4 regions of the Paenibacillus sp. CECT 9249 genome follow, and region 1 is predicted to be linked to each of the others. Evidence: riboswitches for the same ligand, from Rfam matches in the RefSeq annotation. Region 1 holds a riboswitch; each other region holds the start of a gene.
What was found. Region 1 has a riboswitch for cyclic di-AMP ahead of LQ229_RS19425 (3D domain-containing protein). Riboswitches for the same ligand answer to the same signal wherever they lie in the genome.
Positions count from the first base shown of each region.

Region 1 (7,298 bases):
ACGCGTTCTCCGGCTTCCAGCGTAATGCGCCGCCGCATCGCGAATACGGGATCTGCGACGGAACCGGACGTTCCCTTCAGCGAGGTGCGAATCGCTTGCGGCTCGGCCAGCGAATAACCTCTGCCGACAAACTTCGACCGGTCGGTTTCAAATTCGGGCGACCCTTCGTAGGAACCGGCCACATGCAAGGCATGAAACGCCCAAACCGGACGCTCGTCATCGCTGCGGGGGCGGCGGCGGGCCAGCAAACATTGGGCTTCCGCCGCATATTCCGTCTCCACGAACAACTTGTTGAATGCTTGATGAGCATGATCCGCTCCGGGCGGGGCAAGCACGATTTCGAGATAAGTGGTTACCTCGAGCGTCCGCGCTTCGCTCCCGGAATTGGCGATCGTCAACCGGCGGATTTCCGCGTCCGACTCCGGCGATACGCATATTTCCAGGCTCGTTTCCATCTCGCCGTCCTTGCGGGCGAAGGTTGCTTTATCCAGCGAAAATACGATGCTTTGCTCGTCCGCGGGCGCGCGGCAAGGCCGGTAAGCCGGAGACCATATCGTATCGCGCGTAACATCGCGTATGTACATATATTGGCCCCAGTCGTCCTCTGTCGGATCGGAGCGCCAGCGCGACACGGCCATCCCGCGGCTGCTGCTGTAGCCGCTGCCGCTGTTCGTGACGACGCTCGTATACGTTCCGTTCGAGAGGATGCACACTTCCGGCATCGCCGTCGCAGGGGTAGCAAACTCGCGCGCGGCGCTCGACTGCGCGTCGTTCGTTTCGAATTTGCGCCGAAACGATTCCGCGGTCCGGCGTATAATCGCCGGTTTGTCCGGCATCCGTTCTTTCAGCAGCAATTCCGCCGCTTGCACCCGTTTGTCGCGGTGAAACCGGTCGTACATTTTGTACGGCAACAGCAAATTGGCCAGCGTCAGCATGCTCATACCTTGATGATGGGCCATGAAATTGCGGATGACCATATATTTGCGGCCTTCCGGCATGCGATTCGCCGTATAATCGATCGCCTCGTACAACCCGTATTTCCCGCGGGCGTCGAGTTCGCCTATTTTACGCAAGTCGTCCATGCCCTGCCGCCCGGCAAACGGCAAAGCCATGATCGCAGCGTAAGGCGCAACGACCAAATCTTCTTCCAGTCCGCGTTTCAAACCGAGTCCCGGAACGCCAAACGCCCGGTATTGATAGTTCATCTGATGGTCGAACGCATAATACCCCGATTCGGATATGCCGAACGGAACGCCCCGTTCGCGGGCATATTCGATTTGCCGGTTCACGACGGCCTGGTACGTATGATCCCATATCGTGTCCCGATAGTTGCGCATAAGGAGCCACGGCATTAAATATTCGAACATCGTTCCCGACCAGGAGACGAGCGCCGGCTTGCCGCCGACCTTCGTCATCGAGCGGCCCAGCGCGGACCAATGGGACACCGATACTTGCCCGAGCGCGATGGCCACGAAGCTCGCCTGTCTCGCTTCCGATGCAAGCAAATCGTATAAGATCGTCTCGCGCTCGCCGGTTCCGGCATGATACCCGAGGGAGAACAATTTCGCTTTATGGTCGTAGAGCGGACGAAAATCGGTGCCGGTCGCAAGCGATTCGATCCGGGCCAGCAAGCGCCGTCCGCGCTCCGCCCAATCCGCTTCCGCCTTCCCGTCCCGATCGAGCCATTCCGCAATCCCTTCTTTGACAGCGAGAAGGCATGCGACCAAATTGCCGGAATCGACGGTCGATACATACAGCGGCGGCAGCGGAACAAGCGTCGTCGTATCGTACCAATTGTACAAATGCCCGTTCCATTTCTCCATGCGTTCAATCGTCTCTACGGTTCGCTCCAACCGCTTGATCATACCGGGCGTGTCGATAAAACCGAAATCTCTCGCGGCAACGATGCATGCGAGCAGAAAACCGATATTCGTCGGCGAAGTGCGGTGGGCGACGCCGTTCGGCGGCTCAAACTGCACGTTGTCCGGCGGCAAGTAATGATCTTCCGCACCTGCCAAATCTTCGAAATAAGCCCAAATTTGTTTGGCCAGCGTTCGGAGTTCCGCCTGTTCCGCAGGAGAAAGCTGCCACTCGAATTCGGCCTTCGGTTCGTCCAGCCAGCGTATGCTGAACGGCGCCGCGGCCCAGACGACGCCGAATAGTATTCCTATCGCCGTTAGCGCGCCGGAACTGCCGAACAAAACGGCCAACGCAAAGGCGACGACGAACGCATAGCCGCCTCTCATGCCAAGCAGCAGCGGCTGGCCTCCCCGTCCGCGGCTGCGTTCAATCTCGGCCGAACTGACCCATTCGAGCAAATGCCGTTTCGAAATGCAAATGCGATATAAAGTGACGCAAATCGCATGCAGCATGAGCGCGCTTTGGTACGGAAGCATCAACATCGTCAGCAGCACTTGCCCGAAGGCGGCGGAAATTCCTTTCGGATTCCAGACGGAGCGTCGACGAACAGCGATACATTGGCGAATGACGGGAAGGAAGAACGTAATAAGCAATACCGCCAACATCCGGAAGGGGTATCCGGGGAGAACCGTCAAGCTGAGCGCAATCAACAACAGCTGTACCGGCGGCAATAAGCTGCGGCGCAAATTATCGATCATTTGCCAACGGGTGACCGGCGACAAATCGACGGGCTGAAGATTGCCGCTGCGGTCCCTGGCGGTCCGCTTCAACCAGATCAGCAATTGCCAATCGCCGCGCACCCAGCGGTGCATTCTTTTCTGATAGGCGCTGAATGTAGCGGGATGTTCGTCGACCAATTCGATATCCGACAGCAAACCCGCGCGCAAAAAGCCGCCTTCGAGCAGGTCGTGGCTGAGTACGCGGTTTTCCGGAATTCGTTCGCATAACAGCTCCCCAAACAAATCGATATCGAAGATCCCTTTGCCCGTAAAGATGCCATGACCGACACCGTCCTGATACGGATCGGATACGGCAAACGCGTAAGGATCGACTCCGGGCACGCCGGACCATAATTGCGCCAATCTCGACCGCATCGCCGATTCGTGGCTGATTCCGATCCGGGGCTGCAGTACGCCGTATCCTTCGACAACCCTTGTCCGGGAGCGGTTCAAGCGCGGACGGTTGTACGGCAAATGCATCGTGCCGATCATCCGCTGGGCGCTGCCGAGCGGAAGCTGCGTATCGGCATCGAGCGTAATAATATAACGGAGCCGGCCGTAGACCGAGGCATCGCTAACGACGAAATCGTAGGTTGTATCGCCGCGCCCGCGCAGCAGTTCGACGAACTCTACCAGTTTCCCCCGTTTGCGTTCGCGGCCCATCCAGACTTCCTCCGCCTCATTCCATTCTCTGCGGCGTTGAAACAGATGAAAAGTCGAACCGTTCGGGCCGGAATAGGCGGCATTCAACGCCTCGATGCGGGCGCGCGCTTCGCGCAGCACCTCCGCATCCTCCGGAAGTTTCTGTACCGAAGCGTCGGTGAAGTCGCCGAGCAAGGCAAAATGCAAATTCGGATCGCGGCTGGCCAGATAGTGCAGTTCCAAACGGTCCGCCATATCTTTCACTTCTTCGGGCGTTGACCATATCACCGGTATGACTACCATCGTGCTCGCTTCCTCAGGAATGCCGGCGGAAAAGTCGTAGCGCAGCAGCGGACGGGGACGGACGAAGCTTTCGATCAACCAATGCGTCGCCGTGACGGCCCACTCGCCGGCCGGAAACAGCAGCGCGAGCAAGATGGCGGCCCATCCGGCCGCGCCGTAATCGCCCCCGCCGCCGATCCATGCCGATAGCGCGAGCCATATGACGACAAACGAGCCGCCAAGCAAGGCGAAATAGGAACCGCTATTTCGCCGGAACAATCCTCTTCCCGGCGTCGACCGGGGATTGCTGCACGTTTTCAAGGCGCGCTTCAGCTTCTTGATTCCGTCCTCTTCGAGCAAATAATAGGCGAGAAACGTTGCGCGAGGCGGGGAAGGTTGCTCAAAGGAATGGCAGTCGCCGTCTTCCTGCGGCCTGCCCTCCGAATCTTCCTCGCCCGCATGCCGATCGCCCTTCCGGCCGGCTGGCTCCGCCCCGGCTACTTGCGGCATCGAATGCGTCCGCTCCGCTTCCGCCGCGGCAAGCTCGACCGCCTGTTTCGCGACCAAATTTTCCGGAACGCGCATCAGCGCAGCCAGTTCTTCGACTCGCTTGCGCAGCAAATTTTTGCTTGAATCGTCAAGCCGCGGATATGTATCCGCGCTGTCCTCGCGCAATGTGCGCTCCGCCAAACAGATGCGCTGGAATATGTCGCGCCATTCGTAGCGAATCAATTTGCGCAAGCTGCCGATCATATTGCCTGCCGTCACCTGATAGGAAGTTTGAAGCCGATGCTCGTACGAAACGATTCGATCCAAACTTTCCGGTCCGTTCTCCAGTTTGCACAACAGCCAATCATGCACCATGGCGGAATCGTCCGCCCACTCCCGCAGATGCCCGACCATATGAACGATCATCGGGCCGGACAGCGGGAAGCGCTCCCCTGCTTCCTCCAACGCGGCGTTCAGCGTCTCGGCATTGAATTTGGAGGGCTCCACATGCGCCAGAAATCGTTCGACCTGAACGCATATTTCCCGGCGTTCCCGAACCGATTCCATCACATCGGCCAGACGCCGGATCAGCGTCATCCGCATCAGAAGCGGCAGCGACCATGCTTCCCCGATGGAGAGTACGGACACTTCCTGGTACGCATTGATATATGTAACGAGCGATTCGGCATCCGCCGAGCCGTCCGTTTGTTCGAGATAATCCGCGCAAACGGATTCCACCCGCAATTGATCCGACTTGCGCAGCCCGAACAATCGGCGGAGCAAGGGATCGGACAGTTGGTCCCGTATATCCAGCGCTTGCTCCTCGATAAATTCCGCATTGTCGAGCAGCCATTCTTCCGCAGGCTGGGAGCAACTCGCATGACAATCTTGCAAAGAGCGCACGAACGACCGCAAACGTTCTACGTCGGCGTCGAAATCGCGCCAAACCCGTTTCGGCGAGAATCGAACCGTGCGGAGCTGATGCTGCAGCGCTAGTTCGCGCGCTTGTTGGCGAAGCTTTTCATTATCAACGATCATGAGTCCTCCTGGCGAAAATCGTAGTTGAACACTAACAATATTCCCCATTTTGGCCCGTTTTTATGAATATACTTTTTTTATAACAAAAAAAGAGAGCCCCGCTAGAGCACTCTTCCTGAGTCTGATTCATCTATTCCAAAATATAAATCGTCACGTTTTGAATTCCGAACGTTTTCGCTTTCGATGGCCCTGTCGGGACGAAAATATCGATGCGGTTGCCGTCAATCGCTCCGCCTACATCCGTCGCCTTGCCGACAAAGCCGCCCACAGGCAACCCGTCAAAATCATAGCCGGTTACATACACTTTCGCTCCAAGCGGAATCATGTCCGGATCAACTGCGACCGTTCCGACTTTGAGCGGATTTCCGAAGTAATCGACCGCGCCCCATTCGCCGTTCTCGCTTGCCGCAGAAGTGTAGGCGGTCGCCTTTACGTCCAATTTTTTCTTATACGTCAATTGTTGTCCATTCGTTTGGATCACGTTGGCTGCTTTCAAGGTTGAAGCGATAGCGGCCTTCGCCTCCATCTTGGGAGCCGACTCCTCGCCTGTCTTCTTTTCGTCTGCCTGGTCTGCAACAGGAGCCGATTGAATCCGGACTTCCTTATCGTTCGTCGGAATTTCAATCTTCAATCCTTTGTAAATGTTCAAAGGATCGATATTCGGATTGGCGTTCATTAACAGTTGCAAATCCACGTTATACCTTTGCGAAATCACATAAAACGTATCATTGTCCCCGACCGTGTACGATTCGGCCATCGCGGGTACCGCTTGCATCGATAGCGCTAATGCAATCGCTGCGGCAGCTAGTTTTTTCTTGCCAAACAAATGCATTTCCTCCTTTTGCCTACGAGGTTAGTTGTCGGGTTAGGGTTGAGGAACAACCCTTCGCGCTGAAACGCTGCGATTCACCCCTAGGAAACGCCGCTCGACGATCGATTTCGTCCAGAGCCGTTGTCCTGCAAATCATCCCCCGCACTGTTGTTGTAGTTTCGGCTAAAATGAATATATCACAATTTTGTAACCATGTATGTATGAAAATGTTGGTAAGTCTTGATACGTCTTGTTTTTACGCGATCTTTCGGATTCGTTCGATTACAATTCTGTAAATGTTGACAAAAAAAATCATACGACCGGTCACAGAGACTCGGCGTATGATCGTCATCTTCATGTTACAACACTTTGCTTAAAAATTGCCGAGTTCGCGCCTGCTGCGGATTGCCGAACAAATCGGCCGGCTTTCCTTGCTCGATGATCGCGCCGCCGTCCATAAAGACGATGCGGTCTCCTGCCTCCTGCGCAAATCCCATCTCATGGGTGACAATGATCATCGTCATGCCGGAAGCGGCCAATTGCTTCATCACTTCCAACACTTCGCCCACCATCTCCGGATCCAATGCGGAAGTCGGCTCGTCGAACAGCATGACATGAGGTTCCATCGCAAGCGCCCGTACGATGGCGATCCGCTGCTTCTGCCCGCCCGACAGCTGCGAGGGGAACGCGCCGGACTTGTCTTCAAGCCCGACCGTTCGGAGCAGCTTCCTTGCCTCCTCTTCGGCTTGCAGCTTGTCCTTACGTTTCACCTTGCGCGGCGCCAGTGTAATATTATCCAACACGTTCATATGCGGAAATAGATGAAACTGCTGAAAAACCATGCCCATCTTCTCGCGCGCCGCATCGATATCGTAATTCGGCGCCGTGATCGCCTGGCCTTCGAATTCGATCAGTCCTTGCGTCGGTTGCTCCAATAAATTGATGCATCGGAGCAACGTGCTTTTGCCCGAGCCGCTCGGCCCAATGATGACGACGACTTCGCCTTTACGGACGGAAAGATCGATGTTGTTCAAAATCGCCAGCTTGCCGAACGATTTATGCAATCCCGAAATGTTAAGCATTGGCTTGATGCCTCCGTTCCGCTACGCCGAACAGTTTGGACAGCGTAAACGTTAATATGAAGTAGAGGATGGCAGCCAGCACGAGCGGTTTCATCCCCTCGAACGTGCTTCCGCGAACAATTTCCGCGTTATACATAATATCCGAGACGCCGATCAAAGACACGATGGACGATTCCTTAATGACGACGATAAATTCGTTGCCGATCGCCGGCAAGACGTTGCGCAGCGCTTGGGGGAAGACAATGTAACGCATCGTCATCGCATGGCTCATTCCGAGCGAGCGAGCCGCTTCCGTCTGTCCTTTATCGACGCCTT
Region 1 is NZ_CAKKLI010000033.1:23,098-30,395, forward strand. It holds gene LQ229_RS19420 (glucoamylase family protein) at 1-5,090, opposite strand, end outside; gene LQ229_RS19425 (3D domain-containing protein) at 5,221-5,922, opposite strand; cyclic di-AMP (ydaO/yuaA leader) riboswitch at 5,919-6,096, opposite strand; gene LQ229_RS19430 (amino acid ABC transporter ATP-binding protein) at 6,261-6,983, opposite strand; gene LQ229_RS19435 (amino acid ABC transporter permease) at 6,976-7,298, opposite strand, start outside.

Region 2 (7,298 bases), on a different contig from region 1:
CATAAACATAGCAGGCAAGATTGCAAAGTACTTGGCGATATCGTTGGCGATGCTGAACGTGGTAAGTGCGCCGCGCGTCATCAGAAGCTGCTTTCCAATTGCAACGACCTCGATTATCTTTGAAGGATCGGAATCCAAATCGACCATATTGGCCGCTTCTTTAGCGGCTACCGTACCGCTATTCATGGCGATTCCCACATCCGCCTGCGCCAATGCAGGAGCATCGTTCGTGCCGTCCCCCGTCATGGCCACCAACTTGCCTTCCGCTTGCTCCCGCCGAATCACAGCAATTTTATCTTCCGGCTTGCTCTCTGCGATAAAGTCATCGACGCCGGCTTCCTGTGCGATCGTAGCGGCGGTCAACGGGTTATCGCCTGTACACATCACCGTTTTAATGCCCATTTGGCGCATTTGGTCGAAACGTTCGCGCATGCCGGGCTTGACGGTATCTTTTAAATAGATGACGCCATAAATTTGGTTATCGACCGCCACTGCTAGCGGTGTTCCCCCGGCAGAAGCAACTTTATCAGCTGCCGCATCCAGATCGTTCGGTATAGTCCCGTTCTGCGCAGCTACCCATTTTTTAATCGCGTCGACAGCCCCTTTGCGCACTTTGCGACCATCTGTCAAATCGATCCCGCTCATTCGTGTTTCCGCTTTGAATTCGATGAACTCCCCACCGGAAGCAGATGATTCGTTGTACCCGAGTTCCAGCTTTTTCATCAAGTCCAGTACGGAACGCCCTTCCGGCGTCTCATCCTTCAATGAACTGATAGCCGCCCATTCGCCTACATCGCTTTGCTTTGCGCCGCCAACCGCGATAAACTCGCTCGCCATCCGGTTGCCATACGTGATTGTACCGGTCTTGTCCAAAATGATCGTATTGATATCTCCGGCAGTTTCCACAGCCTTCCCCGACATGGCGAGCACGTTAAACCGGGTCACTCTGTCCATTCCCGCGATTCCGATGGCAGACAATAGCCCTCCGATTGTGGTCGGGATGAGGCAAACGAGCAAGGCAATGAGGACAGCCACATCAATTTCAATATTCAAGTAGTTCCCGAAAAACGGCAGTGTCGCAACGACAATCAGGAAAATCAGGGTCAAACTGATCAGAACCGTATTCAGGGCAATTTCATTCGGCGTTTTTTGCCGCTTTGCGCCTTCAACAAGTGCAATCATCCGATCCAGAAACGATTCGCCAGGATCGCTGGTGATCCTCACTTTAATCTGGTCACTAATGACACGCGTTCCGCCCGTTACGGAACAGAAATCGCCTCCGGCTTCCTTAATAACAGGCGCGGACTCTCCCGTGATGGCCGATTCGTCTACCGATGCGAGCCCTTCAATCACCTCGCCATCTCCCGGAATCATTTCTCCCTGTGATATGACGACGATATCTCCTTTACGTAGATCCGTTGAAGCAACCTGCTTCATCTCTCCCCCAACCCATTTGTTTGCAACAATGTCTTTTTTCGTTTGTTTTAACGAATCGGCTTGCGCCTTGCCTCTTCCTTCAGCCAATGCCTCCGCAAAGTTCGCAAACAACAACGTCACCAGCAAAATGGCGGCGACCACCATATTGAACCAACCCGGTGTCGAACCTTGGAACGCTCCGGGAACAAAGCATAGAAACAACGTGATGATAAAACCAATCTCCACCACAAACAGGATCGGATTACGAAACATGACTCTAGGGTCCAGCTTCATGAACGCTTCCTTGACAGCATTCCGAATAATCGGCCCACTAAGCATGGATTTTTTGGTTTGCATCTTAAGAACCTCCATTAAATCAAACTTATGGCTTCAATGTTAACTGTTCCGCAATCGGACCGAGTACGAGACTTGGAAAGAACGTCAACGCACCAACGATCAGCACAGCGGCCAAAAATACTACGGCGAACAAACCTGTGTCTGTCCGGAAGGTGCCTGTTGTTTCCGGCGCCGGCTTCTTGGCGGCAAGCGAAGCGGCTACTGCAAGCAAGGCGACAATGGAGAAGAAACGGCCCACGTACATCACGATTCCTGTCGTAATGTTCCAGAACAACGTATTATCGCCCAACCCTTCATACCCGGAACCGTTGTTGGCCGCAGACGAGGTATATTCATACATCGCTTGCGTTAAGCCGTGAAAGCCCGGATTGGAGATGGTATCGGGATAGCTGAACAGCGCGACAGCTGTTGGAACCAGAATTAGAAAAGGCGAAACCAACATCGTGACGGCAATCAGCTTCATTTCCTTGCCTTCCAGTTTTTTACCCAGAAATTCCGGTGTACGACCTACCATCAAGCCCGATAGAAACACACCGATCATGGCGTACATCAGTACGTTCATAAAGCCGGCCCCGACACCGCCGAATGCGGTATTCAGCATCATGTTGGCGATGGCGATCATACCGCCAATTGGCGTTAACGTATCATGCATCGTGTTCACCGCCCCCGTTTCCGAGGCTGTGGTGACGACGGAGTATAACGATGACTGCGCCAGACCGAATCGGACTTCCTTGCCTTCCATGCTCCCTTGATTATGCTGAATACCGAGCGCGTTCAAAGCAGGGTTGCCGGCATTCTCGGCTGTCAGCGAAACGCCTAGCAAAACAATAAAAAGCGTGGCCATGGAAACAAACAGCACTCGTCCTTGCTTGGCATTCCCAACCATCTTCCCGTATGCAAACGGCAGGGATGTCGTAAGCAGCATCATCAGCAAGATTTGGATCAGATTGCTGATCGCATTGGGATTTTCAAACGGGTGGGCCGAGTTGACGCCCATAAATCCCCCGCCGTTATTCCCAAGCTCTTTAATCGACAAGAACGAACCCATCGGGCCCCTGGCAATCGTTTGTTCTCCGCCCTGAAGCGTTTGAGCGACCGCCGCGGGTTCCAGCGTTTGCGGAACCCCCTGCGCAATTAGAATGAATGCCGTGACAAAGGCAATCGGCAGCAAAACCCGCGTAATGGCGCGAGTCATATCGACGAAAAAGTTGCCTAGCGGCTTGCCCGCCAGCCCGCGCATAAAAGCGAACACCGCGGCAAGCGCAGTGGCCGGAGCCGTAAACATCATAAAAACGATGGCAATCATTTGCGACAAATACGATAATCCGCTCTCACCGCTGTAGTGCTGCAAATTCGTGTTGGTCATAAAACTGATCGCCGTATTGAACGCAAGACTTGGGTCCATATTGGCAATGCCGGCCGGATTCAACGGCAAATACGCCTGTGTTCGGAACACGAGATAAACGAGCAAGATCATGACGGTATTGCTGACCACTAATGTCGCGGCGTATTTCCGCCAGGTTTGATTCTCTTGGCGAATGCCTCCGATGGCATAAATCAATTTTTCCAATGGACCGTAAAATCGATCGAGTCCTGACTGGTTATAATCAAAAGCTTTGGCCATATATAGTCCGGTGGGCCGAGCCAGCAGCAGCACCGGCAATAATGTAACAACAATGGCAATGATTCCGGCCATATCACGATACTCCTTCCTAAAAACAAGCGGATTTAGAATTTCTCCGGTTTAACCAAAGCGTAAACCAGATAGACAAACATGAAGATTGCGACGATCCCCAGCGCCCACATCATGCTTCCCCACGTCCTTCCTCGACAACCTTGCCTGCCCAACCGGCAAGGCCAATCATGGATGCGGCCAGTGCAGCCGCCAAGGCAATCATTCCGATATCCAGCATACATTCATGCCTCCTTTTTCAGACTTTACGATTTCTCGTTTTGTCGTCCAGAGACGGCATATTTGAATGTACCTGCAACACCAATTCAAGCTTTGTTCAAACAGGTAAACCTTCCTGATTGGCATCTCGGGTATCATCGGTGCGCGACTTTCTTTTGCATTCACCATTAGAATATGCTTGACTCCGATTTCCTCCAGAACTTGCTTTTCGGTTTTATTGTTCGTCAATGCAGCATATGGCATTTCTTTCATCGCCAACGTCCGCAAAAATGCTTGGCCGCCTTCCGTCGGCGCTGAAACGAGAAAATAATCGTCTTGAATCATCACGCGTGTCCCTCCTGTCCATAAACGGGGAGGCAACAAAAAAGAAGCTGACGAAAAGAGGTCGCTTTTCATCAACTTCCAAGACACAGCGAATAAACCGTGTCTGGTTTTGATAAATGTTGCCTCTCCTATGTCGCTTACGAGGTTAGCTGACGGATTCGGGCGGTGAGAGTCGCCCTACCTGCCAACGAGTCGAATCTCGGTGGCAGGATTCACCCCGCGCGAATGCTCGCTCTCACACAAGCTTCCGCAATTGGTTCCCCCGTTTGCCTGAAAGGCAATTCAGCGAATAAAACGGTGAATCATTGAATTCATGAATCGTATGTTACGCCGAATGCAAAAAATTGTAAAGCCATGCACGGCGGGTATTGGTGTAAATTTTATTGTCTAATTGCAATTGAATGCTTCATCGCTCGGGATCTTCCTTTTCCTCCCTTTTACTCTTGTTTTCTTTCATTTTCAAGATTTTTACGGAACTTTTACCCCCGGATAACGTTTCTTTTACGCTTTATTTACAGTACGCTTATGGTAAAAGTGATTCATCATTGATATGGGAGGCACAGACCATGACAAAGTCCCTTTCAAAATTCGACTGGCATCCTTACATCATTTCCGTACTGCTTATCGCCGGGATGACGATCCTGTTAAAGCCATTTGGTATCGCGTTTGAAACGACCAATATTGCACTGATCTTCTTACTCCCCGTTCTTTTGAATGCCGCAGTTTGGGGACTGCGGCCGGCATTCTTTGCAGCCTTGCTCGGCTTGTTGTCCTTTGATTTCTTTTTTGTGCCGCCGGTAATCAGTTTCACGGTCGCAGATTTAAGGTATTTGATATCCTTTGCCGTTTATTTGGCGGTCGCGGTTATAACAGCCAGTTTGGCAGCGCGGCTTAAACAACAAGTGCTTTATTCCAAGCAAAAAGAAAAGCAAACCGCTACGCTCTATGCGCTCAGTAAACAGATCGGTTCTGCCGTCGATATGCCATCATTGCTGGACCGTTTTACCCGGCAGCTATCTGAAACCCTGAAAATGGACGTCACGATCTATCTGGTTGAAAACAACAATGAGCTTACGCTCGCCCGTCGTTCCAGCCCATTTGCCCATCATGTGCAGGAACAAGCCGAGCTTGCTCTTGCTAAACGCGTTTACAAACAAGGTAAGCCATTGGAAAAAGGAATCTCCCATACGGGCGGACTCATCGGGCACTTTATCCCTCTTCAGATCGAGGAACACCGATTCGGAGTTATGGTTCTTATTTCCCAGCGCGAGAGAAGCGAAACCTTACCGGAACAAGCCTTGTTGTTTGAAGCGGTTGGCGGACTGGCGGCCAGTGCGGTCGCACGCGTCAAGTTCGAGGAAGAGGCAAAACTGGCTCATCTGACCGCCGAATCCGAGCGGCTTCGCATCGCCATTCTGAATTCCGTCTCGCATGAGCTCCGTACTCCGCTCGCAGCCATTATCGGTTCGGCAACGGGGCTGATCGATGGCGAGAAACTGTTTACCGCCGAGCAACGAATGGAACTTCTTGTCACCATTCGGGATGGCGCGCTTCGTATGAATCGGTTGGTTTTGAATTTGCTGGGTATGGCCCGGCTCGAAGGCGGCATGCTTACATTACGGAAAAATGAATGCGAAATGGAGGAAATCATCGGCTCGACTTTAATGCAGTTGAAAGGCTACCAGGAGCATCGCACGATTCGCCTTGACCTGCCCGATGAGATCCCCATCGTTCTTGGCGATGAAGCTCTGCTCGAGCAAATGCTAATCAATGTGCTCAGCAATGCGATCAAATATAGCCCAGATCATAGTGAGATCGTCTTGTCTGTCAAGGTAGACAGCGAATTCGCCCAACTATCTGTTGCCGATCAAGGAATCGGGCTGAAGGAAGATGAATTGGAACGCATTTTTGAAAAGTTTTACCGTTCCGAACAAACCGGGCAGCTCACGGGAACGGGCTTGGGGCTGGCCATCAGCAAAGGGATCGCGGAATTGCATGGGGGAACCATCTCCGCAAAGCCTAACGAGCCAAAAGGAGCGATCATAACAATATCCCTTCCGCTTGACCAAGATAACCAATATGCCACCAATTAATAGGAGGACGTGACGAATGATGAACCATGAACATAACATTCGAATTCTTGTTGTGGAAGACGACTCCCAGATACGGAAATTGCTCAAAGTGACGCTGCAAGCTCATAAATACACCGTATATGAAGCGTCAACCGGGGAAGAGGGAATAGAGCAAGCTTCTCTTGACGCTCCGGATCTCATGATACTCGACTTGGGATTGCCGGATCAATCCGGCCTGGTTGTACTAAGGCGAATTCGGGAATGGTCCAATTTGCCTGTAATCGTCCTTACTGCAATTGACCGGGAGGCGGATAAAATCATTGCGCTGGATAACGGGGCTGACGATTATGTGACCAAACCATTCGGGATGGGAGAGCTTGTGGCGCGGATTCGCGTAGCGCTTCGACACTCGGCCGGGTCCCAAGAAGAGCCCGTCCTGCACCATGGAGAACTGATGATCAATGTTGCGCAAAGAAGTGTGGAATTGAAGGGAGAACCGATCAAGCTATCTCCGACGGAGTTTGATTTGTTGAAAATTCTAGCCTTTAATGCTGGAAGAGTCATTACGAAAAGCCAATTGTTGAAACAAGTTTGGAACGAACACGACGATTCCAATCGGCATTATTTGCGCATATACATCGGGCACTTGAGGAAGAAGCTTGAAGACAATCCTGCGGAACCAAAATACATTGTAACAGAACCCGGCGTTGGATATCGCTTTCTCGCCGCTGAATGACCGCGAACGTTTTCGAATGTTGTATAGGGCAAGCTTAACTTTCAAACTGACACAATCAGAGATGGAACAAGCGAATGAATGTGTTACTATCCTGAACAATTCAGGCATGCCGTGTTTGAGGAATGTTTCGCTTCCGTCTAAAGGGTATGTTAAAATATACCAAGTGGAGGTGTGTTGGTATGGAACACTTAAAGGAAATTTTGAAGAAATGTAAATATTCGTACGAGTTGATGAAACATGAAAGGGCAATTCTTTCGGCACAAGACGGTGCAGACTATTTTGGAATCGAAATTGGACAAACAGCCCCGACATTAATCATAAATACCGATAAAGGATTCTTTGCGGTCGTTGTGTCTGGGAGTCGCGGGAAAGTCAATTTTGATGAATTAGCCGAAATATTGGAGTGTAGTGAAGTTAAATTAGCATCAGGCAAAGAAGTTAAGAAAGCAACAGGATTTGAAGTAGGTAGCATTCCTTTAAT
Region 2 is NZ_CAKKLI010000023.1:19,311-26,608, reverse strand. It holds gene kdpB (potassium-transporting ATPase subunit KdpB) at 1-1,773, opposite strand, end outside; gene kdpA (potassium-transporting ATPase subunit KdpA) at 1,799-3,469, opposite strand; gene kdpF (K(+)-transporting ATPase subunit F) at 3,502-3,579, opposite strand; gene LQ229_RS16380 (hypothetical protein) at 3,579-3,686, opposite strand; gene LQ229_RS16375 (hypothetical protein) at 3,668-4,009, opposite strand; cyclic di-AMP (ydaO/yuaA leader) riboswitch at 4,128-4,307, opposite strand; gene LQ229_RS16370 (ATP-binding protein) at 4,576-6,102, shown strand; gene LQ229_RS16365 (response regulator) at 6,119-6,817, shown strand; gene LQ229_RS16360 (YbaK/EbsC family protein) at 6,997-7,298, shown strand, end outside.
Region 2: linked by a shared signal. The riboswitch ahead of LQ229_RS16375 (hypothetical protein) and the one ahead of LQ229_RS19425 (3D domain-containing protein) in region 1 are both predicted to bind cyclic di-AMP.

Region 3 (7,298 bases), on a different contig from region 1:
GAGAGCGCCGAACAAACGGAGGCCAAACTATCCAAGACGAATGCCGTCGTCGGCGAAGGCTATGACAATTTGGCGCGCCTTTACCATGAAGGGTTTCATATTTGCAACGTATATTATGGCCATCTGCGTACGGAAGGCGACTGCTTGTTCTGTCTGTCATTTTTGAATAAATAACTTGCCGTAGGCTTAACGCCTACGGTTTTTTCAATCTATTCCAGGTAAAGGACGAAGGCAATGAATACGGATCTATTGCGGGAAACAGAGCGCTTGGACGATTTGTTAACCCATGATTTGAAAATTATCCAGAGCGACGAAGTGTTCAGCTTCTCGCTCGACGCGGTGCTGCTCGCGCGCTTCTCCTCCGTGCCGAAGCATGGCAAAGTGCTGGATTTATGCACAGGCAACGGCGTGATCCCGCTGTTGTTATCCACAAGGACGAAAGCGGCGATCGACGGCGTCGAAATTCAGGAACGAGTGCACGATATGGCGCGGCGCAGCGTCAAGCTGAACGGGTTGGAAGAGCAGATTCGTATCATACGCGGCGATTTGCGCGAATATCACCAAATGGCCGGATATGAGAGCTATGATGCCATTACGGTCAATCCGCCGTACATGCCGCTTCGGACGGGAGATTTGAAAGTGAATGAGTATCAAGCGTTGGCGCGTCATGAAATCGCATGTACGCTTGAAGATGTGATTCTCGCCTGCAAACGGTTAATTCGCACCGGCGGTAAAGTGGCGATGGTTCATCGCCCGTCCAGGCTCGGCGAAATCGTTAGTCTCATGCGCCGGCACCGGCTTGAGCCGAAGCGGATCCGGTTCGTGCATCCCCGTATCGATATGGAGGCGAATATGGTGCTGATTGAAGCGCTCCGCGACGGCAAGCCCGATATTCGGTTATTGCCTCCGCTCATTGTATATAATGAAAGAAACGAATATTGCGAAGAACTGATGCAAGTCTATTACGGAGCCAGAGAGGGATAGATGAACGATGACGGTTGATATTCAACGAAGTTTTCAGTCTCAGTCGGGAGACCGGCAGACCGGGACGCTATATCTGGTCGCGACGCCGATCGGCAATTTGGAGGATATGACTTATCGCGCCGTACGCACGCTGCGGGAAGCCGACATTATCGCCGCCGAGGATACGCGCCAAACGCGGAAGCTGCTCGCTCACTTCCAAATTTCCGCCAAATTGTTCAGCTATCATGAGCATAACAAGCATGCGAGCGGTCCTGAAATCATTCGCTATATAATAGAAGGAAAAAATATTGCGCTCGTCAGCGACGCCGGTCTGCCGGCGATTTCCGACCCCGGCGCCGACCTGGTGCAACTGGCCCTCGCCGAACGCATTCCCGTCGTCCCGGTACCCGGCGCGAACGCGGCGCTGTCGGCGCTAATCGCCTCGGGGCTTGCCACCGACCGGTTTACGTTTATCGGGTTTTTGCCGCGCGACAACAAGGGCATCGAGAATGCGCTGCGTTCGCTGCGCTCGGCCGAGGGAACGCTCATTTTCTACGAATCCCCTCATCGTACGGCCAAAACGTTGAAGCATATGCTGGACATTTTGGGCAACCGCCGAATCGTGCTCGCGCGCGAATTAACGAAGAAATTCGAGGAATGGGCGCGGGGAACGATCGAGCAATGTCTGGCGTGGTTGGAGGAGCATCCTCCGCAAGGCGAGTACTGCCTTGTCGTGGAGGCGGGGACGTCGGAGGAAGAGGAACGGGATGCCATATGGTGGCAAGCGCTCTCGATCGAAGAGCATGTCGGGCATTACGAGGCGCGAAACGGAGGCAACCGGAAAGAAGCGATGAAACAGGCGGCGTCCGACCGGAATGTCTCGAAGCGGGATGTGTATAACGCTTTGCTCCGTCAGGAGTAAGGTAGTAAAGAGTCGGGCGGGATGGGATCCACGGATGGTTTATCCACAGGTTAGGAAAAAAAATACCCCTCGCGGCCGGGTTCAAAGCCGAGAAAGGTACCAAGGAGATATAAAAAGGTTAGAATTAACATGTGTATAAATCTATTATATACTATTTTACTTAGTTTGTCACAGGTGTTGGTATTTCAGAAATACATTCGTGACAAACAATTTTTCCTTTAAAGTATGTAACGTTTTCCGCGTTGCCGCAAAAGATGCAAGCAGGCTCGTATTTCTTGAGCATTATGCGCTCGCCGTCTACGTATATTTCCAAGGCGTCCTTCTCGCCAATGCCAAGCGTGCGGCGAAGTTCGATCGGAATAACGACCCGACCTAATTCGTCGACTTTTCTTACGATTCCTGTGGATTTCATCATAGTAAATCCTTTCTCCTCTCAAAAATGTGATGCTTCGACATATTTCGACATCTTTCTAGCTTTTTTTATGATAATAATAGTACCAAGCTTTCCCAAATAAGTCAACCTGTAAAATTAGCGGCAAGCGTACTAATTTATGGTTTCTACATGATAATTCATAGAATTTTAAAATTTCCAAGCAGGAAAAACCGCTTGTAAATTGGAAAACTAGCGATGACATAATTCGACAAAGATCTTTGTTTTTTAGTTTGTAGATTCGACATGAACGTTTCGACATAGACATGAAAACGAAAAATAAGAAATGAGAGGTGGTTATTATGCATCAGGCGCTTGCAGAGGAAAAAGTATTCAAGGACCCGGTTCATCAATATATTCACGTGCAAGACCAGACGATTTGGGATTTGATCAATACGCGCGAATTTCAACGTTTGCGCCGCATTCGCCAGCTTGGAACGTCTTATTTGACATTTCATGGAGCCGAGCATAGCAGGTTCTCCCATTCGCTCGGGGTGTACGAAATTACGCGCCGCATCATCTCCCAATTCGAACGCAGGGACGACGCCGATTGGCCGCAAGAGGAGAGGATGCTTGCGCTATGCGCCGCCTTGCTGCATGACCTCGGTCATGGGCCCTTTTCCCATTCGATCGAAGAAGCGTTCCGCATGCATCACGAAGATTGGACATGCCGCATTATAATGGAAGATTCTGAAATCAACGCCGTGCTCAGCCGGATTGCGCCCGACTTTCCCGAGCGAGTCGCCGCCGTCATTCGCAAGACGTACGAGAAGCCGATCGTCGTGAATCTCGTATCCAGCCCGCTCGATGCCGACCGGATGGATTATTTGCTGCGCGACGCCCATTTTACGGGCGTAAACTACGGAACGTTCGACATGGATCGCATTTTGCGTCTGCTTCGCCCGCACCAGGGACGAATCGTGGTGAAAGAAAGCGGCATGCATGCGGTGGAGGATTATTTTATGTCGAGATACCAAATGTATTGGCAGGTCTATTTTCACCCGGTGACGAGAAGCTCCGAGATCATTCTTAGACAAATTTTTCGCAGAGCGAAGGAACTGTTCGACAGCGGACACCGGTTTCGGTTCATGATCGAACCGCTGCCGGCTTTGTTTAAAGGCGAAATATCGATGAAACAATATGTACAATTGGATGAGGCGTTGGTTCAAACCGTATTTATGCAATGGATCCAAGACGAAGACGAAATATTGTCGGATTTATGCCGCCGCTTCATAGAGCGCAAATTGTACAAATATAGCGTGATTCCGGCGTTAGACCGGATGCTGGAGGAGGAGCTTCGCGACCAGTTCCGGCAGGCGGGTTTGCATCCCGATTACGATTTGGAGGTCGATTATCCGACGGACGAGGCGATGACGGCCCGTATATGGCTGCTTGACCGGCACGGCCACGTCAAGGATATTGCCGAAGTGTCCGATATTATTCGTTCGATCGGAGGCATACATAAAGGAAAATACCGCCTGTATTATCCGGACCATAAACTGAAAGCGGCGATGCATCGTTTTCGTCCCGACATCGCCAAGCTGTTTGAGTTGAACGAATGATATGATATATAGGAAGAGAAACGACAACGAGTATCGAATTCGACAAATGTACAGGAGGACAAAGAGATGCTATTCGACACACATACTCATTTGGATGCGGCGCAATTTGACGAAGATCGCGAAGAAGTGATCGCGCGCGCTTTGGAGCAAGGCGTTAGCCGGATGATTAATATCGGATTTAACCGGGAAACGATTCCGACGACGATGGAGCTTGCGGAGAAATACGATTTTATTTATGCGGCCGTAGGCTGGCATCCGCAAGACGCCGTTACGATGCGGCCGGAAGATTTGGACTGGATCGCGGAGCTGTGCCGCCACGACAAAGTGGTGGCGATCGGCGAAATCGGCCTGGATTATTACTGGGATACGTCTCCGCAAGACGTTCAGCAGAGCGTGTTTCGACAACAGATCGGCCTCGCTCGCAATTTACAGATGCCGATCGTGATCCATAATCGAGACGCCCATGCGGATGTGGTTCGCATTTTGCGGGAAGAACATGCCGAAGAAGTCGGCGGCGTCATGCATTGTTTTTCCGGAAGCTGGGAAATTGCTAAACAATGTCTCGATCTCGGTTTCTATATTTCGTTTGGCGGACCAATTACTTACAAAAATGCCAAGCAGCCAAAAGAGGTGCTTTCGCAAGTTCCGCTCGACCGATTATTGATCGAAACAGACTCCCCTTATCTTACACCTCATCCATTTCGTGGAATACGAAATGAGACCGGTTATGTACGTCTGGTGGCGGAGGCGGCAGCTGCGTTAAAGGGGTTGGAATTAGAAGAATTATCCAAAATTACGTTCCAAAATGCGTTAAATTGTTTTCGATTTGACTGAAAAACGCTGAAAAAGGCATGAAAAAGCGATTTATAAAGCAAAATTAAAGGATTTGTTAAAGAAAAGGGCCGTTTATTACAATTTTTTAATCTATTTTTCAGAAATACGTGGTAAAAGTCGGCTTTACAATCATCGCGGTTACAGAGTATGATTCAAATCAGAGTTTGATATCATATTTCTTCAAACCAGTCTCGCTGAGTCTCCGAACGGAGAACGGGGGAACCGAATGACGCGAACGATTGCGATCGCATCATTGATTTCTTCCAAGGGTCTAGGGGTGAATTTTGCGCCATTTCGCCATGAGCGGAATAGGCTCGAATAGGGCGACTCTCACGTCCGAATCCGACAGCTAACCTCGTAAGCGTGCAGAGAGAGGTAACCTCGTGCGTCCAATGCCTAATTTACATGTCGATACCGGAAGCCACGAAAGAGGTCCCTCTTACGTTGGCTTTCTTTTTCGTTTTCGAATAAAGACGTCCAAGACGTCATAGGCATAGAAAACGGGAGGTGAGGACTTACCTGGCACACTGGTGAGGACACAGGAAACGCAGCACCTAGAGTTCATGGCAAGCGATGTTTTCAATGCGGATCCTGTGAAAAATCTGTTATAGTCGCGTCTCAATGAATCATGCGAAACACTTAGGCGGCGGGACTATGAAGGAGGACCGAAGAAGTGGGCAATTTCCAACTAGAGGAGACCCATGGAAGACGATCATCCAGCATGTCTTTCGCGTGGCGATGGATGCATGAAAACTTGCAATTGGTCATACTACTCGCTATCGTTTCTCTTGCTTTATCTTTCATGTTGATGGTGCTCTTGAACGTAACGGCTAAGAAAGAAATCGCTTTAGTCGTGAATGGACAACACCGACAGGTCGAAACAACACACAGAACTTTGCAGCACCTGCTGGATGAACAAGCTATCTTGGTCGGCGCGCACGATTACATCTCGGCGTCCCCTTTATCGGAGATAAAGGACGGCGACATGATTCGAATCGATCATGCGGTACCCGTGCATGTGACCGCCGATGGGCAGACGAAGACGGTGTATACGACCGCATCTACCGTTCAGGACGTAATCAAGGCAAATCAAATTACTATATCCGAGCATGACAAAGTTTTCCCTTCTCCGGACACCGCGATCAACGGCGACATGGATATTAAAATCGTGCGGGTGGAGAAAAAACTGGAAGAACGGCAGTTGACCGTTCCGTTCCAAATTGTCACAAAAGAAGACCCTACCTTGGCGGCCGGTAAAGAAAAGCTGGTGCAGAAAGGCCAGGAAGGCGTCGTGATTCAAAAAATTGAAAATATATTTCAAGACGGAAAGCTGGTTTCTTCCGTCATGGTCGACAAAACGGTTCAGAACGAAACGAAGGACAAAATCGTAGCGGTCGGCACGAAGAAAGAAACGCCGCAAGTAACCGTGTTGTCGGCGAAATCGCCTGATATGGCGACAACAACCAAAAACGATGTTACGTTCTCCTACAAGAAGGTTTTGAAAAACGTTAGCTTAACGGCCTATTCCGCGGAAGAAGACGGCATCGGCACCAAGACGGCGTCGGGGACTCGCGTAACCGAAGGGCGTACGATCGCGGTCGATACGAAAGTCATTCCGATGGGATGGTGGGTATACATCGAAGGCATCGGCTTCCGCCGGGCGGAAGACAAGGGAGGCGCCATCAAAGGCAATAAGATCGACGTGTATATCGATAGCTTGAAAGAAGCGAAGCGTTTCGGCCGCAAGAAAGGCCATACCGTATACGTCATCGGGCCCAATAAGCCGGAAGCGAGCTAATCGCGCGGAGCACTGGCATTTATTCGATAAATATGTTGTAATGCTAAGAAGAGGGATTCACCTCTTCTTTTTTAATGCACGAAAGGATGTTACCCTGGTTTATGATAAAAGAAATCATTGTCGTCGAAGGCAAAGACGATACGGCCGCGATTAAGCGGGCGGTGGACGCAGATACGATCGAGACGGGCGGATCGGCGATTGATGAAGCCGTTTTGCGGCGGATCGCGCTCGCGCAAGAGCGCCGGGGCGTGATCGTATTTACCGATCCGGATCACGCCGGAGAACGGATCCGCAAAATCATATCCGCCCGCATACCGGGCTGCAAGCACGCCTTCTTGAAGCTGTCCGATGCGACCCGGGAAGGGGATATCGGCGTCGAGAACGCTTCGCCTGAGGCGATTCGCGCGGCGCTGGACAGCGTGCGCAGCGAGGTTGAGGCGGCTGGAAGTCAGATCGATTGGGAAGACTTAATGGAAGCGGGCCTCATCATCCATCCGCAGTCCGCAAAGCGCAGGAAAGCGATGGGGGAACTGCTGGGCATCGGTTATTGCAACGGCAAGCAATTTTACAAGCGCTGCGCCGCGTTTCAAATTAGCCGCGAGGAGTTTGCGGCGGCGCTGCGGCAAATCGAGAATGAAGGGCTGTAACGAGGATGAATCGACCGAATGCGGCGGGACGCGCCGATCACGATAGTAGAAACAGAGAAACGAATATGGACATCGCCACGCCGAATCGAACGAAAGACATTATTCAGCGGCATGGCTTCTCGTTCAAGAAAAGCTTAGGGCA
Region 3 is NZ_CAKKLI010000047.1:6,705-14,002, forward strand. It holds gene yabA (DNA replication initiation control protein YabA) at 1-174, shown strand, start outside; gene LQ229_RS22370 (tRNA1(Val) (adenine(37)-N6)-methyltransferase) at 235-984, shown strand; gene rsmI (16S rRNA (cytidine(1402)-2'-O)-methyltransferase) at 992-1,885, shown strand; gene LQ229_RS22380 (AbrB/MazE/SpoVT family DNA-binding domain-containing protein) at 2,046-2,300, opposite strand; gene LQ229_RS22385 (HD domain-containing protein) at 2,618-3,877, shown strand; gene LQ229_RS22390 (TatD family hydrolase) at 3,944-4,711, shown strand; cyclic di-AMP (ydaO/yuaA leader) riboswitch at 4,894-5,091, shown strand; gene LQ229_RS22395 (3D domain-containing protein) at 5,433-6,509, shown strand; gene rnmV (ribonuclease M5) at 6,611-7,156, shown strand; gene rsmA (16S rRNA (adenine(1518)-N(6)/adenine(1519)-N(6))-dimethyltransferase RsmA) at 7,222-7,298, shown strand, end outside.
Region 3: linked by a shared signal. The riboswitch ahead of LQ229_RS22395 (3D domain-containing protein) and the one ahead of LQ229_RS19425 (3D domain-containing protein) in region 1 are both predicted to bind cyclic di-AMP.

Region 4 (7,298 bases), on a different contig from region 1:
GCATGGTCATTGCGGTCCATACGCAACCGTGTCACCGTAGTCATTGCGCTTCATCCATACCAGGGCGGTCGCATGACCATCACGATTCGTACGCCGCCGTCGTCGCGGCATAACGCTCCATTCACATCCCGCCGCCGCTAGCCGCCGCGCACGGATCCGCAAGCCCCAGCCCACTCGCGGCCGCCCGGCCCGGCGCCGGCCATAAAAAAGGACCTTACGCCATGTAAGGTCCCTCGCAGCGATCGCGCCTACGCCAAAGCTTCCTTCAGCTCTTCGGGCGAACGTTCCCACCACTCCGGCTTCTGCGTCATGAGCAATTGGCGCAGCGCCGCTTTCTCGCTGTCGTCCAAGCCTTCGAAGATGAAGCGGCGTTTCAACGCGTAGTCCAGCTTGTTGACATGATCGGCGAGAATTTTCCACCCGCGGCGCGCCTCCTCGTCAACCAGCATTTCGCAGGCCGTAGCCCCGGCGTAATACGCTCCCTCTTCCGTATGGTCGACGGCCACCCACACGACCCAGCACTTCCGGCCGTTCGGCACTTCGCTCCGGTCCGTCAGGAATTTGATGCCCTTCTCTACCTTGCTCTTGGCATGCAACGCGCCGACATCGACGTATGCCTCTCCCCGATCGATAATGACCGGCGAGACGTTATTCAAATCGATCGAACCGGCGCCGAAGCCTTTATGTTTTTTCGTACCGACAATATTTAAAGCGAACATCTTCTTCTCTTTCTGTTCCCCATTATTCATCATTCAAAGTCCTCCTGAAATTCCAGTCAAACCATGCGGCCCGGAAATCCCCGCCGCAGCGCATCGATCCGGTGCCGGAGCATGGCCTTAGATTTAATTTCATTTTAGCTAATAATCTCGAAAATGCAAACATATACATGCTGTAGAAGCTTGTCAACGGGAGGTAAAAGTGTATGACTTCACGCCATACCAAACGAATTGTGCTCATCTCTCTCTCCATCACGATAGCCGCCGTATTCGTCCTGTGGATGATCTACAGCAAATCCGATCCTTCGATCACTTCGTTCGGGCCGGAGGGACGCCAGAACCATGGTTACGTTGAACCGCAAACGATTCAATCGCCGAAATCGGAAGTGCTCAGCGATCGTTTGGTCGAGTACCATATCAATGTGCGATTGGACGATTCCGGTCCGACCAAATCATTGTTCGGGGAGCAAACGGTATCTTGGACGAATCCCGGCAAAAACGAAGTGGAGGAGCTGTATTTCCACCTCTATCCGAACGCGTTCGAATCGATGAACACGACGTTTATGCGGGAATCCGGAGGCAGGCTCAGGAACGATACGATGAAGGAAGGCGGATACGGCTCCATGGAAGTAACCGATGTGCTTACGACCGAAGGCGCCTCCCTCATGCAGAGGGCTTCGTTCGTTCAGCCCGACGATAACAACGCGCATGACCGCACTTTGATGAAAATTCGCCTTCCCCAGCCGATCAAGCCGGACGAGACGGTAACGTTGAAAATGAAGTTCACGGTGAAATTGCCCCAAGTATTCGCCCGAATGGGAGCCGCAGGCGATTTTGTCATGGCGGGCCAATGGTTTCCGAAACTATCCGCTTACGAAACGGCCGGCATGAGAGGACGAACGGCCGAAGGGTGGAATTTGCATCAATATCACGGAAATTCCGAGTTTTACTCCAATTTCGGCATCTATAGCGTCAACATTCAGGTCCCGTCATCCTATATCGTTGCGGCAACCGGCTTCCCGACAGGCGAAGCGGTCGTTCGAAACGGCACGAAGACGTATCAATATTACGCCGACGATGTGCATGACTTCGCTTGGGCCGCTTCTCCCGATTTCATATATGCCGAGGAACCATTCTCCGCGCCGAACGTGCCTGGCGTACGCATTAAATTGTATTTGGATCCGCTGCATAAAGATTTGAAAGAGCGGTATTTTCACGCCGCCAAAGCGTCGTTGACGAGGTACAGCGAATGGTTTGGCCAATATCCGTACTCCACGCTCTCGATCGTCGTCCCGCCCAAGGACGGGAACGGCGCGGGGGGGATGGAATACCCGACGCTGGTTACCGCGTTCGGAGCCGAGAGCGGCAATCCCGGATACGATTTGCTCGAGCGGACGGTCGTGCATGAGATCGGGCATCAATATTTCTACGGCATGATTGCCAGCAATGAATTCGAGGAGGCGTGGCTCGACGAAGGCTTTACATCGTATGCGGAAGACCGCGTCATGGAAGCGGAGTACGGCATCGTGCCCAACTTGCCGATCCAGGCAAGCTATATGACCGATCCGGCGCCTCTGCCGCAGCTGGCTTGGCAATTCAACAACCATAGCCATTATGCGGAAAACGTCTATACCAGAGCGAAGCTTGTCTTGATCGGCATCGAACGCCAGGTCGGGACGAAGACAATGAATAAAATTATGCGCACCTACTTTAACAAATGGAGATTCAAGCATCCGACAACGGCCGATTTCCAGAGGGTCGTAGAACAAGTGACGAAGAAAAAATGGACGGACTATTTCAACCAATACGTATACGGCGGTCTAATGGCCGACTTCGCCGTCGAACGGATCGACTCGAGAACGATCGAGGTAGACGGCGTCCGCCAATCCGAATCGTTCGTCGTCATTCGCAAACGCGGCGGCGATTACCATCCGGTGCCGATCGTCTTCCAATTTCAAGACGGGAAAACGGTTCGCAAAAATTGGGACGGGCAAACGACAACGGTACAATATAAGCTTACCCATACTTCGCCGCTGGAATGGGTGATGATCGATCCGCAGCATACGATCGTGCTCGAGAATAAACATATTAACAATTATATGAAGGCGCATGTCGAAGAACCGGTTCGAACGCGGTGGAATTTGAGCGTTGTGAAAATAATCGAGAGCCTGTTGAACGCGCTCGCGTGGTGAGGTGGGTTGGCCGATGAAGCAATATATCAAAGAGGGATGGAAAACGGTTAAAGACCATTTCTATATCGTCATCATTTTATTTTTGTACCAATTGTTATGGGGATTTTTCCTGTACCGTTTCATAGAATCGATCGTCAGCCCGCTGCTGGCGAGATACCCTAATCCGGCTCCGACGGAGCTGAGCGTGCATCTGTTCATGATGGAAGGACAATTTCAACTGATCAAAACCGATCTCGCCGACTATTATATTTGGATGCTTGCCGGCATGTTCGCGATCCGCATGTTGATGTCGCCTTTCATTAACGCGGGCCTTCTCTACTCTATTCACCACCGGTCGGACGAGGCGGGACCGCTCTTCTTCAGAGGGATCCGAAAAGCATGGAAGCCGATCCTGATCTTCTACTGGTTGGAAACGATCGTCGCGCTGGTCCCGGCCGTATGGATCGTCCCCCGGATCCTTCGCCTGCTGGCGGAGGAAGTTGCCTATCAATCGATGATCTATAAAGGAGTTCCGTACTTGCTCGCTTGGGGCGCCTTCGCGCTCCTCATTCATCAAATGTCTCTCTTCATGCAATTCGGCAAAATCGGCGGCAGAGGAATTCTGCTCTCGTTATGGCTGTCGATCCGCTCTATCATCCCGGTCATGGGCGTCGCGCTCACTCTGCTTGGCGTCGCTCTCGTCGTGGGAAGCCTGTTTACGGCAGCGGCCATGATTTGGACGGGTCTCGTTGCGCTCATCTTGCAACAATCGTATCATCTGTTCCGCCCTATTTTTAAAATATGGCAAACGGCCTCGCAATATCACATTTGGCATGGCAAAACACGAGAATGGTAACATCCCTCCCATACTTATTCGCAAACCTCTCGCTTTCGTACCGCGAAAGCAGAGGTTTTTTTCATGTCCGGAAATATCGATTCGCAAGCTGTAACGGTTTTTTTACCACATTGGACAAATCGTTATCAAATCTGCGCGAAAAAAAGGTTTGAAAAAGTCGATTTCATCTGTTACAATGAAATTCGTGAAGATTTTGTAATAACTTTGTAATCAATTTTGTAACTATTATATTTTTGGTGCTTACATAATATTGCCCAATTCCTATCGCACCGGGAAACGGGGGAACCATTTCGGGTGAATTGATCTCGTTGCAGAGTGATCATAGGGAACCTTCTACCGAACCCTTGAGCTAACCTCGTCGGCATTGGAAGGAGTATTTTGTTTTGAAGAAGAAAATCATCAGCGCAGTAGCGGGTCTCGCTCTTCTGTTTACCGTGCAAGTTGGTAGCGTTTTCGCGGACTCCAAGCTCGACCAGGCAATCGGTGACGTCATCGGCACAAAGTACAAAAGCGGCGGCACGACGACAAGCGGTTTCGATTGCTCCGGATTTACGACGTATATTTTCAAACAATTCGACATCGAATTGCCGCGTACGTCCAAATCCCAACATTCTATCGGCCAGAAAGTTGCGAAAGACGAATTGCAAGCCGGAGATCTCGTATTCTTCAATACGAGCGGGAAAGGCATTTCCCATGTCGGCATTTACGTCGGGGAAGGCAAATTCGCCCATGCCTCTACCAAGAAAGGAATTACCCTCTCCAGTATGAGCGATTCCTATTATGAGAAACGCTATGTCGGAGCGAAACGAGTATTAAATACGGAGCTTTATGAAGATATTGCCATTGAGCCGGATGAATCTTCGGATCATGACGATGTGGAAGTAGAATAATAAATGAGGCCCGCTGCGGAAGTCCTTCGGACAAGCCCGGCGGGCTTTATTATATGCATGAAATAAGCCCGTCCGTTCTTGCATCGAATGGACGGGCTTGATCTATGCCCAACATTATGCGCGTATATTTTTCCGGTAATCGCTGGGCGTAATCCCTTCTTGATTTTTGAAGGCCCGGATAAACGTATTTCGGTTGTTGAACCCCACTTCCTCCCATATTTGCGCGATCGGCTTGTCCGAATGCCGCAGCAGTTCCTTCGCTTTGCCGATGCGAAGCTGTTGAAGATATTCCTGGAATCCGATGCCAAGCTCGTTCTTCAACAGGCGCGACATATATTTGGCGGAAGTGTTGTACTTTTGCGCCAAATATTCCAGATGAATATCCTCGCTATAATGCTCGTCTATAAATTTTTTAAACGCGGTAACATCGAATTTCTGCTGCGCGTTGCTGCATACGAACATAATATTTTCAAAGAAAGAAAAGATATATTGCGTAATTTCGTCTACCGATAACGATTCTCCCGACATAATGAAGCTTACATATTCCTTGCTGACGGAATCGTCCAGCGACCGGTCTTTCTGCTTCAGCACCTGCAGCCCGACAATATAGAAATGCATATACAATTCCCTAATCATCGAATCGGGGATGCCTTGCCCGATATTCGCATCGATCACCCGCTTCAACAGCTCGTATACATCCTCTTGTTTCCCCGACATGAGCAAATTAAACAGTTTATTCTCGTCATGCTTGCTCAGCAAATAGCGAGCGGGTACTTGATCGCTCCCCGTATACGCGTACACCCGCTTGCCGTCGAACGGCGATACGCGCCATAACGCTTTCATCGCTTCGATGTAAGACTCCTGCATCCCCTTATACCCTTGGCGAATCCCCCCAATGCCGGCACAGATGCGCAAGAGGTGCTCGTCGTTTTTGAACAGTCCCACCATTTCTTCGCAATACTCCTCATACGCCGTTCGGTCCGATTGGGCGGGCAAATTAATCAGCAGGCAGAACAAATGCGAATCAATCTCCAGGAAATAGCCGGGACACTGCGGCGGCATGAACGTTTTCATCACTGTTACTATTTTTTGCGACGCTTCGTTCTGGAAACGCTCCGTAAACGTATCGTAAAACGGCTTGCGGAAATGAATTTGAATCAGGGCAATCATAAAATGATCGTTCTCAAACGTAAAATTGCTGTTTTTCAAAAAAGCCCCGATGCTCTCGTCGTCGTACGGATAATTATTTTTCAGCATTTTCACGAAAAAGCGTTCGTTCGCCAGCGGAAGCGTATACGACAGCGCCTCGTTCAACGAATGGACATTGCTCATCATGCGGTTGATTTCGCGGTCCAAATAATGAAACTCATTGCCGTCGTGCGAAGCGGCTTCCTGCGTTTGCGATCCCCTTAACGTACGGACAAGCTTCTGAATCGGCGAATACAAATTGATGCTGAACAGTATGGACAGGATGAGCGACAGCAAAAACGTCAATCCTTCCACCGTATACCGCAAATTTTCGATGTTTTTGAGACTGTCGAGAATATCTTCCTCCGGAATGCTCGCGATCATATCCACTTTGTTATAGAAAAAATCGGCCGTATATTTAATCACTCTCATTTTTTTCCCTTTATAAGTTCCTTTGAACTTATCGGCAGGTTCGCTCAACGCAGCCTGCAAAAATTGCTGCAGTTCGCCGTCGTTTGTAAAATTGGCTTCCGTTGATGCCAGCATATTCCGATTGCGGTCGGCAATGAAAATCATGCTGCCGGGCGTCAGCCGGTAATCGCGCAGCAGATCGGTCATATATTGGGCATTTAAGTGGATAACATACAGGTTATCGGAAGCGTATTCGGCAATTTTCGACTGCACGACGGGAAGAATCGTCTTGTTCTGATTGCGATTGGATCCGGTAATTCGCGAAGGCGGCAAAATTTGAAATAAATCGTGATTCGCGCTGTATTGCTGCCAATATTCGATCGGATATTTCTCCATCGGATATACATTCCCGTAAAAGTAAGATTCCTCATAGGTCCCTTCGTTGCTGATGATCAATTGATTGTCCCGTTTCAAAATATAGGCGCTGTCTATGGAGGCGTTTCCATACTTGACGCGGGCAAGCGACCGAACGCTCTGACTGATGTCGGCATATTTGGGCAATTCGTCGATGCTGAAATCGGCCGAGAATACCTTCATTACGCTGGAATCGAGGGACAGCAAAAAATTGGACTGGTAAATGCCCTCGAACAATTTGTTCAACGAAACGGCCACATTGGACAAAGAGCGGTCATAGTTGCGTTCGAGTTCGGATTCTACATAATGCAAATAGACGTTATAGGTTAAAAAATTGATCGTTTGTATCAGTAAGGAAATCGATACGAACAATATGATAAATCGCGCTAAAATGCTGCGAAACCCGACTCTTATGAGGTTGGAAATGAATGTCTTCACCGCTGGTTTCTCACTCCATGCCTTCGGCCTCCCACCGGAAAGCGGCCGACCGTTACTTGTAAAGTCAGAGTAAGCAAAGCGCCCTGTCTAGTCAAGGTGTTACATTATTCCATCCGTACTTATGTGGAAAGATGTGACTTGATAGAATTTCATGACATGACCGGCAAATCCGCGGAAACTCAGATAAGTAGAAAAACGTGACACGGAACCGGAA
Region 4 is NZ_CAKKLI010000042.1:752-8,049, reverse strand. It holds gene LQ229_RS21365 (hypothetical protein) at 1-44, opposite strand, end outside; gene LQ229_RS21360 (YwhD family protein) at 249-749, opposite strand; gene LQ229_RS21355 (M1 family metallopeptidase) at 923-2,908, shown strand; gene LQ229_RS21350 (hypothetical protein) at 2,922-3,743, shown strand; cyclic di-AMP (ydaO/yuaA leader) riboswitch at 3,985-4,122, shown strand; gene LQ229_RS21345 (C40 family peptidase) at 4,127-4,633, shown strand; gene LQ229_RS21340 (AraC family transcriptional regulator) at 4,748-7,084, opposite strand.
Region 4: linked by a shared signal. The riboswitch ahead of LQ229_RS21345 (C40 family peptidase) and the one ahead of LQ229_RS19425 (3D domain-containing protein) in region 1 are both predicted to bind cyclic di-AMP.